Regions from separate parts of the Paenarthrobacter sp. NPDC090520 genome, predicted to be linked through region 3. Evidence: riboswitches for the same ligand, from Rfam matches in the RefSeq annotation. Region 3 holds a riboswitch; each other region holds the start of a gene.
What was found. A riboswitch is a leader RNA that binds a small molecule or an ion and turns the genes downstream of it on or off. The one in region 3 is predicted to bind glycine.
Positions count from the first base shown of each region.

Region 1: another riboswitch for glycine. It lies ahead of gcvP (aminomethyl-transferring glycine dehydrogenase); the one in region 3 lies ahead of gcvP (aminomethyl-transferring glycine dehydrogenase).
Region 2: another riboswitch for glycine. It lies ahead of cycA (D-serine/D-alanine/glycine transporter); the one in region 3 lies ahead of gcvP (aminomethyl-transferring glycine dehydrogenase).

Region 1 covers NZ_JBIVXM010000030.1:17,446-21,561, forward strand. The annotation lists gene gcvP (aminomethyl-transferring glycine dehydrogenase) at 1-1,765, opposite strand, end outside; glycine riboswitch at 1,923-2,022, opposite strand; gene ACIQTZ_RS22655 (PucR family transcriptional regulator) at 2,107-3,600, opposite strand; gene ACIQTZ_RS22660 (MFS transporter) at 3,765-4,116, shown strand, end outside.
Region 2 covers NZ_JBIVXM010000012.1:71,752-75,867, forward strand. The annotation lists gene ACIQTZ_RS15385 (ExeM/NucH family extracellular endonuclease) at 1-1,065, shown strand, start outside; gene cycA (D-serine/D-alanine/glycine transporter) at 1,127-2,587, opposite strand; glycine riboswitch at 2,747-2,846, opposite strand; gene ACIQTZ_RS15395 (FAD/NAD(P)-binding protein) at 2,969-4,116, opposite strand, start outside.
Region 3 covers NZ_JBIVXM010000005.1:116,785-120,900, reverse strand. The annotation lists gene gcvP (aminomethyl-transferring glycine dehydrogenase) at 1-1,622, opposite strand, end outside; glycine riboswitch at 1,795-1,891, opposite strand; gene ACIQTZ_RS08375 (TetR/AcrR family transcriptional regulator) at 1,987-2,526, opposite strand; gene ACIQTZ_RS08370 (MFS transporter) at 2,599-4,116, shown strand, end outside.

The DNA.
Region 1 (4,116 bases), on a different contig from region 3:
GGCAGACATTGCGCTGCTGGTCACCGCGGGAGTGGTGGTAGCCGCGGATCGCGAGCAGGCCGGCCAGCTCACCCTGGGAACCGGCGTTGGGCTGGATGGAGACCTGGTCGTAGCCCGTGATCTCCGTCAGATCAGCTTCCAACCCGGCAATCAGCTCGCGCCAGCCGGCAGTCTGGGAATCCGGAGCGAACGGGTGGATGGAGGCGAACTCCGGCCAGGAAATGGCCTCCATCTCGGCCGTCGCGTTCAGCTTCATGGTGCACGAACCCAACGGGATCATGGTGCGGTCCAGGGCGAGGTCCCGATCGGACAGCTTGCAGATATAGCGCAACAGCTGCGTCTCGGAACGGTGCGTGTTGAACACCGGGTGCTGAAGGAAATCCGAGGTCCGGACAACATCTGAAGGCAGCTCGAACCCTGCTGCGTCCCCTACCGGACCGGCACCAAAGGCGACGGCCACCGCGGACAGGACCTCCGGCGTCGTGGTTTCATCAACGGAGACACCCACGGTGTCCTCATCGATGAAGCGGAGGTTGATGCCGCGTGCTTCGGCGGCGCCGATCACCTTGGCGGCCTTGCCGGGGACGCGGACCGTGAGGGTGTCGAAGAAGGCGCCGGCCACGAGTTCGCGCCCGGCCTTCTCCAGCGCGGTAGCCAGGACACGGGCGTGGCCGTGGACGGTTTCGGCGATCGCCTTGAGCCCTTCGGGACCGTGGTAGACCGCATACATCGAGGCGACAATGGCGAGCAACGCCTGGGCCGTGCAGATGTTGGACGTGGCCTTCTCGCGGCGGATGTGCTGCTCGCGGGTCTGCAAAGCGAGGCGGTAGGCAGGCACGCCGGCGTTGTCCTTGGACACACCCACGATGCGGCCCGGAAGCGTACGCTCCATGCCATTGCGGACAGCCATGTACGCGGCGTGCGGGCCACCGAAGAACAGCGGCACGCCAAAGCGCTGGGCGGTTCCGACGGCGATATCGGCACCTTGTTCGCCCGGGGGCGTGATCAGGGTGAGCGCCAGCAGATCGGACGCGACGGTGACCAGGGCACCGCGTTCCTTGGCAGCAGCAATCACCGGAGCGTGGTTGAAGACCCGGCCCGAGACGCCGGGCTGCTGCAGGACGATACCGTTGATGTCGCCGTCGGGCAGGCCGTCGGAGAGGTCCGCAACAAGAACCTCGAAGCCCAACGCCTCTGCGCGGCCCTTCACGATCGCGATGGTCTGCGGCAGGAGGTCGGCATCCAGGACGGTCGCACCATCCTTCGCGGACTTGTCCTTGTTCGCCCGGCGCATCAGCAGCACAGCCTCGGCCACAGCGGTGGCTTCGTCCAACAGCGAAGCGTTGGCGATCGGCAGGCCGGTCAGGTCCTGCACCATGGTCTGGAAGTTCAGAAGCGCCTCAAGGCGACCCTGCGAAATTTCCGGCTGGTACGGCGTGTAGGCCGTGTACCAAGCGGGGGATTCGAGGATGTTGCGGCGGATCACCGGCGGCGTCACGGTGTCGTAGTAGCCCTGGCCGATCATCTGCACTGCGGTCTTGTTCTTGGACGCCAGCTTGCGGAGTTCGGCCAGGACCTCAACCTCGCTCAGTGCCTTCTGCAGCGTGAGCGGTGAGGACTGGCGAATGGAATCGGGAACAGCGACGTCCACCAGGCCGTCGACGGAGTCGTAGCCGATGGCCTTGAGCATGGTGTCAATATCGGCCTGGCGGCGGGCGCCAATGTGCCGGTCCGCGAATGCGGTTGGGGAGGATTGAACAGTCAAGAGGAACTCCAGGATTCAGGCGCCCGCTGAGCGCCATGGTGAATATGGGTTCCTCCCCGCTCTGTATTGGACCTGAGAGATTCCGTGAACTGTGGTTCCACATAGTTCACTTGCACCGTCGGTGAGCCCGGTTGCCCGGACTGCTTTCCAGAGTTGCCTCGCCGCGGCGGTACATGGGCCTGAGAGATTCCTGGGGAGGATTTGCTCCTACGGCGCCTGACTGGATGTACCCGGCAGGACTCTCCCGCCGCAGATCAAAAGCGTTTGCGCCACCTCAGTGACACGCTTCACACCATAGCGGGTCACGGCGAAAAAGCGCAAGGCAGGTGTTTTCCAGGAGGCTAGCCGCGCATCGCCTCGTGGACCTGCAACGCCAGCCACAGCTGCGCCAACGTTGACGTTTCACCCATGTCCAGCCCTGTCAGCTCACCGATTTTCCGGATCCGGTAGATGATGGTTTGCCGGTGCGTGAAGAGCGCGGACGCCGTTTTCTGCCAGGAACGCTGCGAGTCCAAGTACGTCTTCAGGGTGACCATCAGGTCGCCGTCCTGGCGCTGTTCGTAGTCGAAAACCGGGCCCAAAAGTCGCTGGACCAATGCTGTTCCCTCTTCGAATCCGGTCAACCCCAGCCAGCTTGGCCCTTCCGCGTATCGGGCCAACCCGAGCTTGTTTGCTTTCGCCGAACCCAGCGCCCAGAGCGACTCCTGGAGTGCCTGCTGCAGTCCCCCAACCGCTGCCGCGGAGCTCACCCCAATGGTTGTTCCAGCTGGGGCGCAGTGCCTCAGGAGTTCATCGGCAACCTCCGACGCAATCACCACGTGCAGCCGGTCGTTCCTGCGCAAGGAGGCCGCCGCAGTCTCGTGCCGCCACAGGTCGACGTGCACGTTGGCCAGCCTGTCGCCGTCGTCCGCTGACATCGAGGCGACCACGAAACTTTGGGCAGGCACCTGGAAAGCCTCCAGCCGCCGTTCCATTTCCGCCGTCCCCAGGCGGCCGTCCAGCGCTTGGAGGAGGAACTCGCCGGCCAGCCGGTGTCGCCCCTCCAGCGAGAGCACGATGCGCGCCAACTGCAGTCCCAGCACAGTTGCGGCATGCAAAAGTACGACGGCGTCGGGGTGCGGTTCGCTGGTGGGCAGCACCACCAGGAGCGCATTCGCGTGCGTGGGAATGTCCATGGTCAGCACATGCCTGCCGCGGATCCGGTGCCATTGGAAGTTCTTGCCCGCGACGGAAACCTGGCCCGGATGCGGTGACCATTCGTCGACCAGGAAGTTCGGCAGGGCCTGGCCGTCCGGATGCCACGGGTGGAGGCAGCTTCGATCCACCACGAAGAGCTCGGCGTCCAGCTCCGTGGCCAAGCGCAGCACCAGGCTTTGCCAGTGGTCCTCGGAAGCACCGGCGGTGCGCAGGAGGTCGTAGACCCGGGCCGTTTGGCGGAGCCTGCGGGACTCTTCGAGCAGCGACGATTCCGCTACGGACCTTGCTATGGCAATGAACGGCAGCGGGTACGGGATGTTGATCAGCGGGAGTGGCAGGCTGTCGCATGCCTCAAGGAATTCCGCGGTGAGGGGCGGGGCGTGCATCTTCTCACCGATGGCCAACGCGCTGGCGCCGGCGTCCACCAGGGCCTGGGCGAGCGCCACTTGGCCCTCCGGGTCTGCCGGCACGGAGAGTCCGTTGGTCATCATGAGTTCGCCACCCGTGACCCATTCCCAGAGCCGCGGCAGGTCTGAGGTATGGGCCCAGGTGACGCGGTTGTCCGCCCCTCCGGCACCCGCCAGGAGGGTGAGTCCAAGCTGCGGTTCGGCGACGAGTTCGGCGACGGTGATGGCCACGGGATGCGCTCCAGTTCTGCGTACTTTCGGGGTACTTAGACATTCGTCTAAACCGATTCGTCAGATGTAAACAATGCACGAATATACGCGGTGACGCGCATCACGAAAACTGGAACCACTAACTTCACCGCTCAATGACGAGCATTCACGAGAGAGGGTTGGCAATGAGCGCAACCAGCAACCTCATTGATGACGCCCCACTAACCCGGTTCCACAAAAAGTTGACGTTCTTCGCGTCCGGCGGACCTTTCATCGACGGCTATGCACTGTCCATCATCGGCATCGCCCTGATTACCATGGCCCCCGGCCTGGACCTGTCCCCGGCGGAGGTTGGCCTGGTGGGCGCCGCCAGCCTGGTAGGCATCTTCTTCGGTGGCGCTGTCTTCGGATGGCTGACCGACAAGATCGGCCGGCACAAAATGTACATCGCGGACCTCATCGCGCTGGCCCTGTTCTCTGTCCTCAACGGTTTCGCCACCGATATTTGGCAGGTGGTCCTGTGCAGGTTCTTCCTGG
Region 2 (4,116 bases), on a different contig from region 3:
GAGATCGGCAACCAGCCGGTGGGCGCGGTGACCGCTGATATCACCACGGCTTTCACCCCGGACCCGGCCGGCGGTGCCCCGAAGCGCGACGACCGCGCGTCCGAATCCACGCTGGGCAACCTCGTGGCGGACTCGCTGGTGGATACGCTTAAGGCTCCTGAACTGGGCGCGGCGGAGATCGGCGTCGTCAATCCCGGTGGGCTGCGCAACGAGCTGTACTACGCCCCGGACGGAACCATTACCTACGCCGAAGCGAACGCAGTACTGCCGTTCGTGAACAACCTCTGGACGACGACGCTCACCGGCGCCCAGTTCAAGACGCTCCTGGAACAGCAGTGGCAGACCAACCCTGATGGCACGGTGCCCAGCCGCCCCTACCAGCAGCTGGGCCTGTCCAAGAACGTCAACTACACCTATGACGCCGCACGCCCCGCGGGTGACCGCATCACCGGCATCTGGGTGGGTGGCGCCGTGATGGACCCGGCCAAGCAGTACCGGATCGGGACGTTCAGCTTCCTTGCCACCGGCGGTGACAACTTCCGGGTGTTCAAGGAAGGCAGCGACACCAAGGACACGGGCCTGGTGGACCGCGACGCCTGGATCAAGTACCTGCAGGCGCACAATCCGGTTTCCCCTGACTTCGCCCGGCGCTCAGTGGCAGTGGCGAACAGCACCGCCGCGGAGGTCAAGGCAGGCGACGCCATCACGCTGGCGGTGTCCAAACTGGACCTGACCTCCATCGGCAGCCCGGCCAACAAGACGCTCAAGGCAGTGTTCATTGATGCCAAGGGGGCCACAGTGGCACTGGGCGACGTCCCCGTTGCCTCCGGTGCAGCAAGCGTCAGCTTCAAGGTTCCCGCGGCAGCAGCCGCAGGTACCGGCACCCTGGTGCTGACCGCCGTCGAAAGTGGCACCACAGTCAAGGCGTTGGTCAAGGTGGCAGCGAGCGGTCCGAACCCGCCGCAGTGCACCGCCCCCACCAAACCGTCCAAGTGGTACGACATCGTGGGCTGGCTCCGTTACGCGTTCGCGTGGCTGGAGTACCAGAAGTGCCTGAGGGGCTAAGCACCCTTCAAAGCAGCAAAGGAGCCCCTCACACCCGTGAGGGGCTCCTTTGCTTTGTGGGCTAGTTGCGGACGGGTTCCGGTATCCGCTCAGCGTCCTTCTGCAGCTCGGCACGGAAGTGTTCGTACCGGGCAAGGTGGGTGGGCCGCTTGCGGAGGATGGCCCACGCAACGCCCAAGGCCAGGAACCAGACCGGAGTCACGAGCAACGCCATGAGGGTGTCAGGTTGGGTGGTCAAAGCCCAGAGGATGAACGCGAAGAACGCGAACACCACCCACACCATCGCCACGCCACCGGGCATCTTGAACTTCGAAGAATCATGAAGCTGCGGCCGGCGCTTCCGGAACGCCAGGTAACTGGCCAGGATGATCGACCAGACGAACACGAAGCAGACGGCGGACACGGTGGTCACCAGGTCGAACGCCTTGCCGACATCCTGGCCGGCGTACATGAGCACGACGCCGGACAGCAACAGGACGCAGGAAAGGAACAGGGCGTTGCGGGGTACTTTGCGTCCGGACAGCGCGCTGAAGACGGCGGGCGCGTCGCCTTCCTGTGCCAGGCCATAGACCATGCGGGAAGTGGAGTAGATACCGGAGTTGGCCGAAGACATCGCCGAGCTCAGCACCACCAGGTTGACGATGGTGGCTGCGGCACCGAGCCCCGCCAGGGAGAACATGGCAATGAAGGGGCTGTGGCCGGCGGCAAACTGGGTCCACGGCGTGACGGACATCAGGATGATGAGGGCACCAACGTAGAAGAGCAGCACGCGGATGGGGATGGAGTTGATGGCCTTGGGCAGGTTCTTCTCGGGGTCCTTGGCTTCAGCGGCCGTGGTGCCTACCAGTTCGATGCCAACGAACGCGAAGACGGCGATCTGGAAGCCGGCAACGAAGCCCATGAATTCGTTGGGGAAGAAGCCGCCGTGGGACCAGAGGTTGGTGAAGCTGGCGGGACCGGCGTCGGATTGGAAGCCGCTGAAGATCATGAACAGGCCAACGATGATCAGCGCCGCGATGGCCACGATCTTGATGAGGGCGAACCAGAATTCCGTCTCGCCAAAGGCCTTCACGGTGGCCAGGTTGAGCAGCAGGAGGATGCCGATGGTGATGAGCCCCGGAATCCAGAGGGGCAGGCCCGGCCAGAGTTCCTTGGAGTAGCCGGCAATGGCGATCACGTCCGCGATGCCCGTGATGACCCAGCAGAACCAGTAGGTCCAGCCGGTGAAGAAGCCTGCCCAGGGACCCAGGAGGTCGGCGGCGAAGTCACTGAAGGACTTGTAGTTCAGGTTGCTCAGCAGCAGCTCGCCCATGGCCCGCATGACGAAGAACAGCATGAAGCCGATGATCATATAGACGAAAATGACCGACGGTCCGGCCGCGGAAATGGTCTTGCCGGAGCCCATGAAGAGGCCCGTTCCAATGGCACCGCCGATCGCGATGAGTTGGATGTGGCGGTTGCTGAGCTGGCGTTCGAGGTGGGGTTCTTGGCTGGAATCTGTTGGCGGGCGCTGAATCGTCATGAGGAACTCCATTGTTCAGGCGGTACCTTTTGGGTACCGCGATGATTCGGGTTCCTCCCCGCTCTGTCATGGACCTGAGAGTTTCCGCGTTCTGCGCGCACGCAGGAACGCTTGCACCTTCGGTGAGCCCGGGAATCCCGGACTGCTTTCCAGAGTTGCCTCGCCGCGGCGGTACAGGGTGCCTGAGAGATTCCTGGGGAGGGTTTGCTCCTACGGCGCCTGACGGGATGTACCGGCAGGACTCTCCCGCCACGGATCACTAGCGCGCACCACCTGGCCGGTGATGCAGCTCACACAGTAGCGAAGGCGTGGTGGTTCACGCAAGCGCCCCGGGTCAGGCCATGGTTTTTGCCCTGCCACAGCCCGCGTCCGCGGCGCGCATCAGAGCTCCAGGATGCTGCGGGCGATCTCGTCGGCATCGCGCAGGGTCCGTTGCCCGCTCCTGTATGCCCTGCCCTTGGTGGGCCGTGCCTCGGCCGCGATCGCGGTTCCCCACTGCGTGGCGGACAACTGAAGGCTCAGCACGTACAGCCCCCGGGTCACTGAACCGTTCGCCGCCACCGGACGGTAAGGATGCGGTTCAACGTCCAGGCCTGTGGTCCGCACCGGAGTTCCCTCGACGCTCATCATGATCTTGGTACGGACCAAACCGTCCTCCAGCAGTTGCTCCAGGAGCGGCGAGATGTTCATGCCCACACGGTTCGCGGGCGACATCGCCTCGATCAGCGTCCGTGCCTGCGCCGGTACGTCGCGGACCCACGGCGAGAATGCGCGGAACACTTTGGCGTTCCGATCCACGCTGAACTTGGGGTCGGGTCCCACGAAACTCACGACGCCGGCACGCGCCAAGGCGGCTAATTGTTCCGACCGCAGCGCCGGAGGACCGCTGGCCAACCCCTCCACGAACGATTCGAACCAGCCCCGCAACCCGGCCACCCACGATTCGTCCGTGATGCCGCCGTCGGCCACCACTGTCTTGAGGATCGCCCGGCCGGTGTGCAGGGCACCGATGGCCATCTTCACGGGGTCGGATTCGCCGAGGGCGGAGCGCCGCGCGTCGTCGTCGAGGTAGTCCGTAATGGCTTTGTCCAGCTCCTTGCGTGAGGCAAAGGTCCGGCCGGCCAAGGGTGCTGCAAGCCCCTTCAGGTTGAGCCGGCGGGAGGCCACCACGTGCTTTTCCACGAGCGCACCCACGGCGCTTTCCCAGTTGCCCGTTGCGTGGGCGTGGGGCTGCAAGGCATCCTCCAGGTCCGCGAGGAACTGCGCCGGGTCCCGGATCGCCGCTGGTTGCGATCCCGCCAGCGTGGCGTAGTAGGCCCAGAGGGCGTCGCGGTGCAGGAGCGGCCAGAGGTCGTGATCGAAGCCCGGCTGGATGCCAGCGGCTTTGAAGCGGTCCATGGCGGCCTCGGTGAGGTACCGGAGCGTGATGCTCGTGGCGTAGTAGCCGGACAGCCCGGCCTTGGCGCGGTACGGGGTGCCCCTTCGTGAGGCAGCGATGATCTTCGGCTCGCGGCCGGACGGCCGGTACT
Region 3 (4,116 bases):
TCGGTGATCAGTTCACGCCAGCCGGCGGTCTGGGAATCCGGGGCGAACGGGTGGATCGAGGCGAACTCCGGCCAGGAAATGGCTTCCATCTCAGCCGTGGCGTTGAGCTTCATGGTGCACGAACCCAGCGGGATCATGGTGCGGTCCAGCGCGAGGTCGCGGTCGGAGAGCTTGCGGATGTAGCGCAGGAGCTGGGTTTCGGAGCGGTGCGTGTTGAACACGGGGTGCTGCAGGTATTCGCTGGAGCGTTCAACGGAAGCCTCCAGCGCGAAGCCTTCCACGTCTTCGGCGACCGAAGCGCCGAAGACGGCTGCGACGTCGGCGACGACCGCCGTCGTCGTTGTTTCGTCCACAGAAATGCCGACCGTGTCAGCGTCGATGCCGCGCAGGTTAATGCCGCGCTCTTCGGCGGCAGCCACAAGCGAGGCAGCGCGACCCGGGACACGGACCGTGATGGTGTCGAAGAAGGACCCGTGCAGGACCTCGACACCGGCAGCCTTCAGCGAGGCGGCAAGGGTGCGGGCGTGGTGGTGTGCGGTCTCGGCGATCGCCTTCAGGCCTTCGGGGCCGTGGTAGACCGCGTACATCGAGGCGACGATCGCCAGGAGTGCCTGGGCGGTGCAGATGTTGGACGTGGCCTTTTCGCGGCGGATGTGCTGCTCACGTGTCTGCAGCGCCAAGCGGTAGGCGGGAACACCGGCGTCGTCCTTCGAAACGCCCACCAGGCGGCCGGGCATGGAACGCTCGAGGCCCTTCTGAACGGCCATGTAGGCGGCGTGCGGGCCGCCGAAGAACAGCGGGACGCCCAAGCGCTGGGCGGAGCCGACGGCGATGTCGGCGCCCTGCTCGCCCGGAGGGGTGATGAGGGTGAGGGAGAGAAGGTCTGCAGCGACGGTGACCAGGGCGCCCCGCTCTTTGGCCTCGGCGATCACGGCGGAGTGGTCAAAGACCCGGCCCGAAACGCCAGGCTGCTGCAGGACGACGCCGTTGATGACGCCTTCCGGGAGGCCGTTGGCGAGGTCCGCAACCTCAACGTCAAAGCCAAGCGCTTCAGCGCGGCCCTTGACGATCGCGATGGTCTGCGGAAGGCAGTCGGCGTCCAGGACGGTCTTGCCATCCTGGGCCGCCTTGTTCTTGTTGGCGCGGCGCATCATCAGCACGGCTTCGGCCACGGCGGTGGCTTCGTCCAGCAGCGAGGCGTTGGCGATCGGGAGGCCGACGAGGTCCTGGACCATGGTCTGGAAGTTCAGCAGCGCTTCGAGGCGACCCTGGGAAATTTCCGGCTGGTATGGGGTGTAGGCCGTGTACCAAGCCGGGGATTCGAGGATGTTGCGGCGGATCACCGGCGGTGTAACGGTGTCGAAATAGCCCTGGCCGATCATCTGGACGGCCGTCTTGTTCTTGGAGGCGAGCTTGCGCAGTTCCGCGAGGACCTCCACCTCCGAAAGGGCGTTCTGCAGGGTCAGGGCAATGTCCTGGCGGATGTCGTTGGGAACCGCGGTGTCCACGAGGGAATCCACGGAGTCGTAACCGACAGACTTGAGCATGGTGTCAATGTCGGCCTGGCGGCGGGCACCGATATGCCGGTCGACGAAGGTGGTGGAGGCTGAACTAACCGTCACGAAGGAACTCCATTACTTGGGCGGCGTTTGGGTACGCCGCAGTGGCTCGGGTTCCTCCCCGCTCTGTATTGGACCTGAGAGTTTCCGCGGGTTGCTGTCCGCACAGCCACCCGCTTGCACCGTCGGTGAGCACAACAATCCGGCCGGACTGCCTGCTGCTTTCCAGAGTTGCCTATCCGCGGCGGTGCATGGGCCTGAGAGATTCCTGGGGAGGATTTGCTCCTACGGCGCCTGCATCTCGTACTGCAGGACTCTCCCGCCGCAGATCAAAGGCTTTATGCAGTTGTAGGCGGCGTGCCAAGGAAGGCACACCACAGTTGTTAATTGTCCTATGCCCGCAGCGCGGCGGCAAATGGAAGGTCCGCTACTTCCGCAGGCGGTCCAGGACCGCGAGGAGGACCTCGACGTCGGCCTCCCGCCCGGCGCCGCCGGCTTCCTGCCCGCCTTCGAACATCGCGTTGAAATAGAGGCCGTCTCCCATGTAGCTGACCGCCTTGGCAACCTCCGGGCCAACGTCGTCGGCAAGGACGTCAAGCCAGCGCTGTTGAATGGCCGCGAACCGGCGGCGAGTCTCCTCGTGGGCCACCTCGGCCAACCTGGTTGCCGCAACGAACGCCCGGTCCATGGGCGTTCCGGCCCAGAGCGAGGAGCGGATGAAGTAGGCCGCTGCGCCGTCGGGCGCCGCCTGCATCTGTTCGGTATCTTCCTTGGCCAAGTCATCCAGGCGCTCCAGGAGGGCACTGATGAGCGACTCCTTGTTGGGGAAGTGATAGAGCAAGCCGCCCTTTGAGACGCCTGCGCGCTTGGCCACGGCGTCGAGGGTGGCAGCACGCTCCCCCACTTCGATCAGGAGTGCTTCAAAGGCGTCCAGGACGGCGTCCCGGGCTATTGGTTTTCGCGGCATGGATCCATCATTCCCTAAAGCGTGGTCTTGTTCTATTTGAAACTGTACCGTCTGGACGGTACAGTAAAGGTCATGTTCTCGCCGTCCTCAACCCACGCTCCCCGTTCCTCCGTGCGCCCGGTTCCGGGCAAGACCGCACCGTGGCGCGACTGGACGGCCCTGGCACTGCTGATGTTCCCGGTGCTCCTGGTGGCCGTCGACAACACCGCGCTCACCTTCGCCCTGCCGGAAATCGCCCGCTCACTGGAAGTCGGCGGCATCCAGCTCCTCTGGATCGTGGACGCCTACCCGCTGGTACTGGCCGCACTGCTGGTGTCCATGGGCAACTTCGGCGACCGGATCGGACGACGGCGGCTGCTCCTGATCGGCAGCACAGGCTTCGCGGCGGTTTCGGCTGCCACGGCGTTCGCGCCTTCCGCGGAGTGGCTGATTGCCGGTCGCGCCGCACTTGGTGTCTTCGGCGCCATGCTGATGCCCTCCACTCTGTCCCTGATCCGGAACATCTTCACCGACCCCAACCGTCGCCGGCTTGCTATTGCCGTCTGGGCTGCCGGTTTCTCCGGCGGCGCCGCGCTCGGCCCGATCTTCGGTGGCTGGCTCGTGGAGCACTTCTGGTGGGGCGCCGTGTTCCTCGTGGCGGCCTTCCTCCTCCTGCCGCTGCTCGCCTTCGGCCGGGTGCTCATCCCTGAGTCCAAGGATGCCAACCCGGGCCGCGTGGACGTACCCAGCATCGTCCTGTCCGTGCTCACCATGGCGCCCTTTGTCTACGGGATCAAAGAACTCGCCGTGCATGGATTCGGAGCATCCGCGGCTGCCTTCATGGCGTTCGGCTTGGTGATGGGCGTGTTGTTTGTGCGCAGGCAGCAGCAACTCTCCAGCCCCATGCTGGACGTCCGCTTGTTCCACAACAAGGTGTTCAGCACGGCCATTGTGGCCAACGTGTTGTCCTTGTTCTCCATGACTGGCTTCATCTACTTCTTCGCCCAGCACCTGCAATTGATCGAAGGGCAGTCACCCATGGAAGCCGGAATCGCCATGATTCCAGCGCTTCTGGCAACAGTGGTGGCCGGTCTCCTGGTGGTCCCGCTGGTGAAGCGGATCCGCCCGGGATTCGTGGTAGCCGGTGGGCTGACGCTCAGCGCCGTGGGCTATTTCGTGGCGATGGCCGGCGACCACGGAACCGGTCCCGTGTTCCTGCTCTCCGCATTGACCGTGCTGGCCGTTGGTGTGGGGGCCGCGGAAACCATCTCCAACGACCTCATCCTGGCCTCCGTGCCGGCCGACAAGTCAGGGGCGGCCTCGGCCATCTCGGAAACCGGGTACGAACTCGGATCCCTGCTGGGCACGGCCGTGCTCGGGTCCATCCTCACGGCCTCTTACCAGCACAACCTCGTCATTCCAGACGGCGTATCTTCGGAGGCTGCGGGCAAGTCCGGGGAGACGCTGGCCGGAGCGGTTGACGCCGCCTCGGCACTCCCGGCGCCCCTGTCGGAAGCGTTGACAGAGGCCGCCCGGGTTGCCTTCGAATCGGGTGTCCACATCACTGCGGCGATTGGGCTGGTACTCATGGCAGGAGCGGCAGTGCTCGCC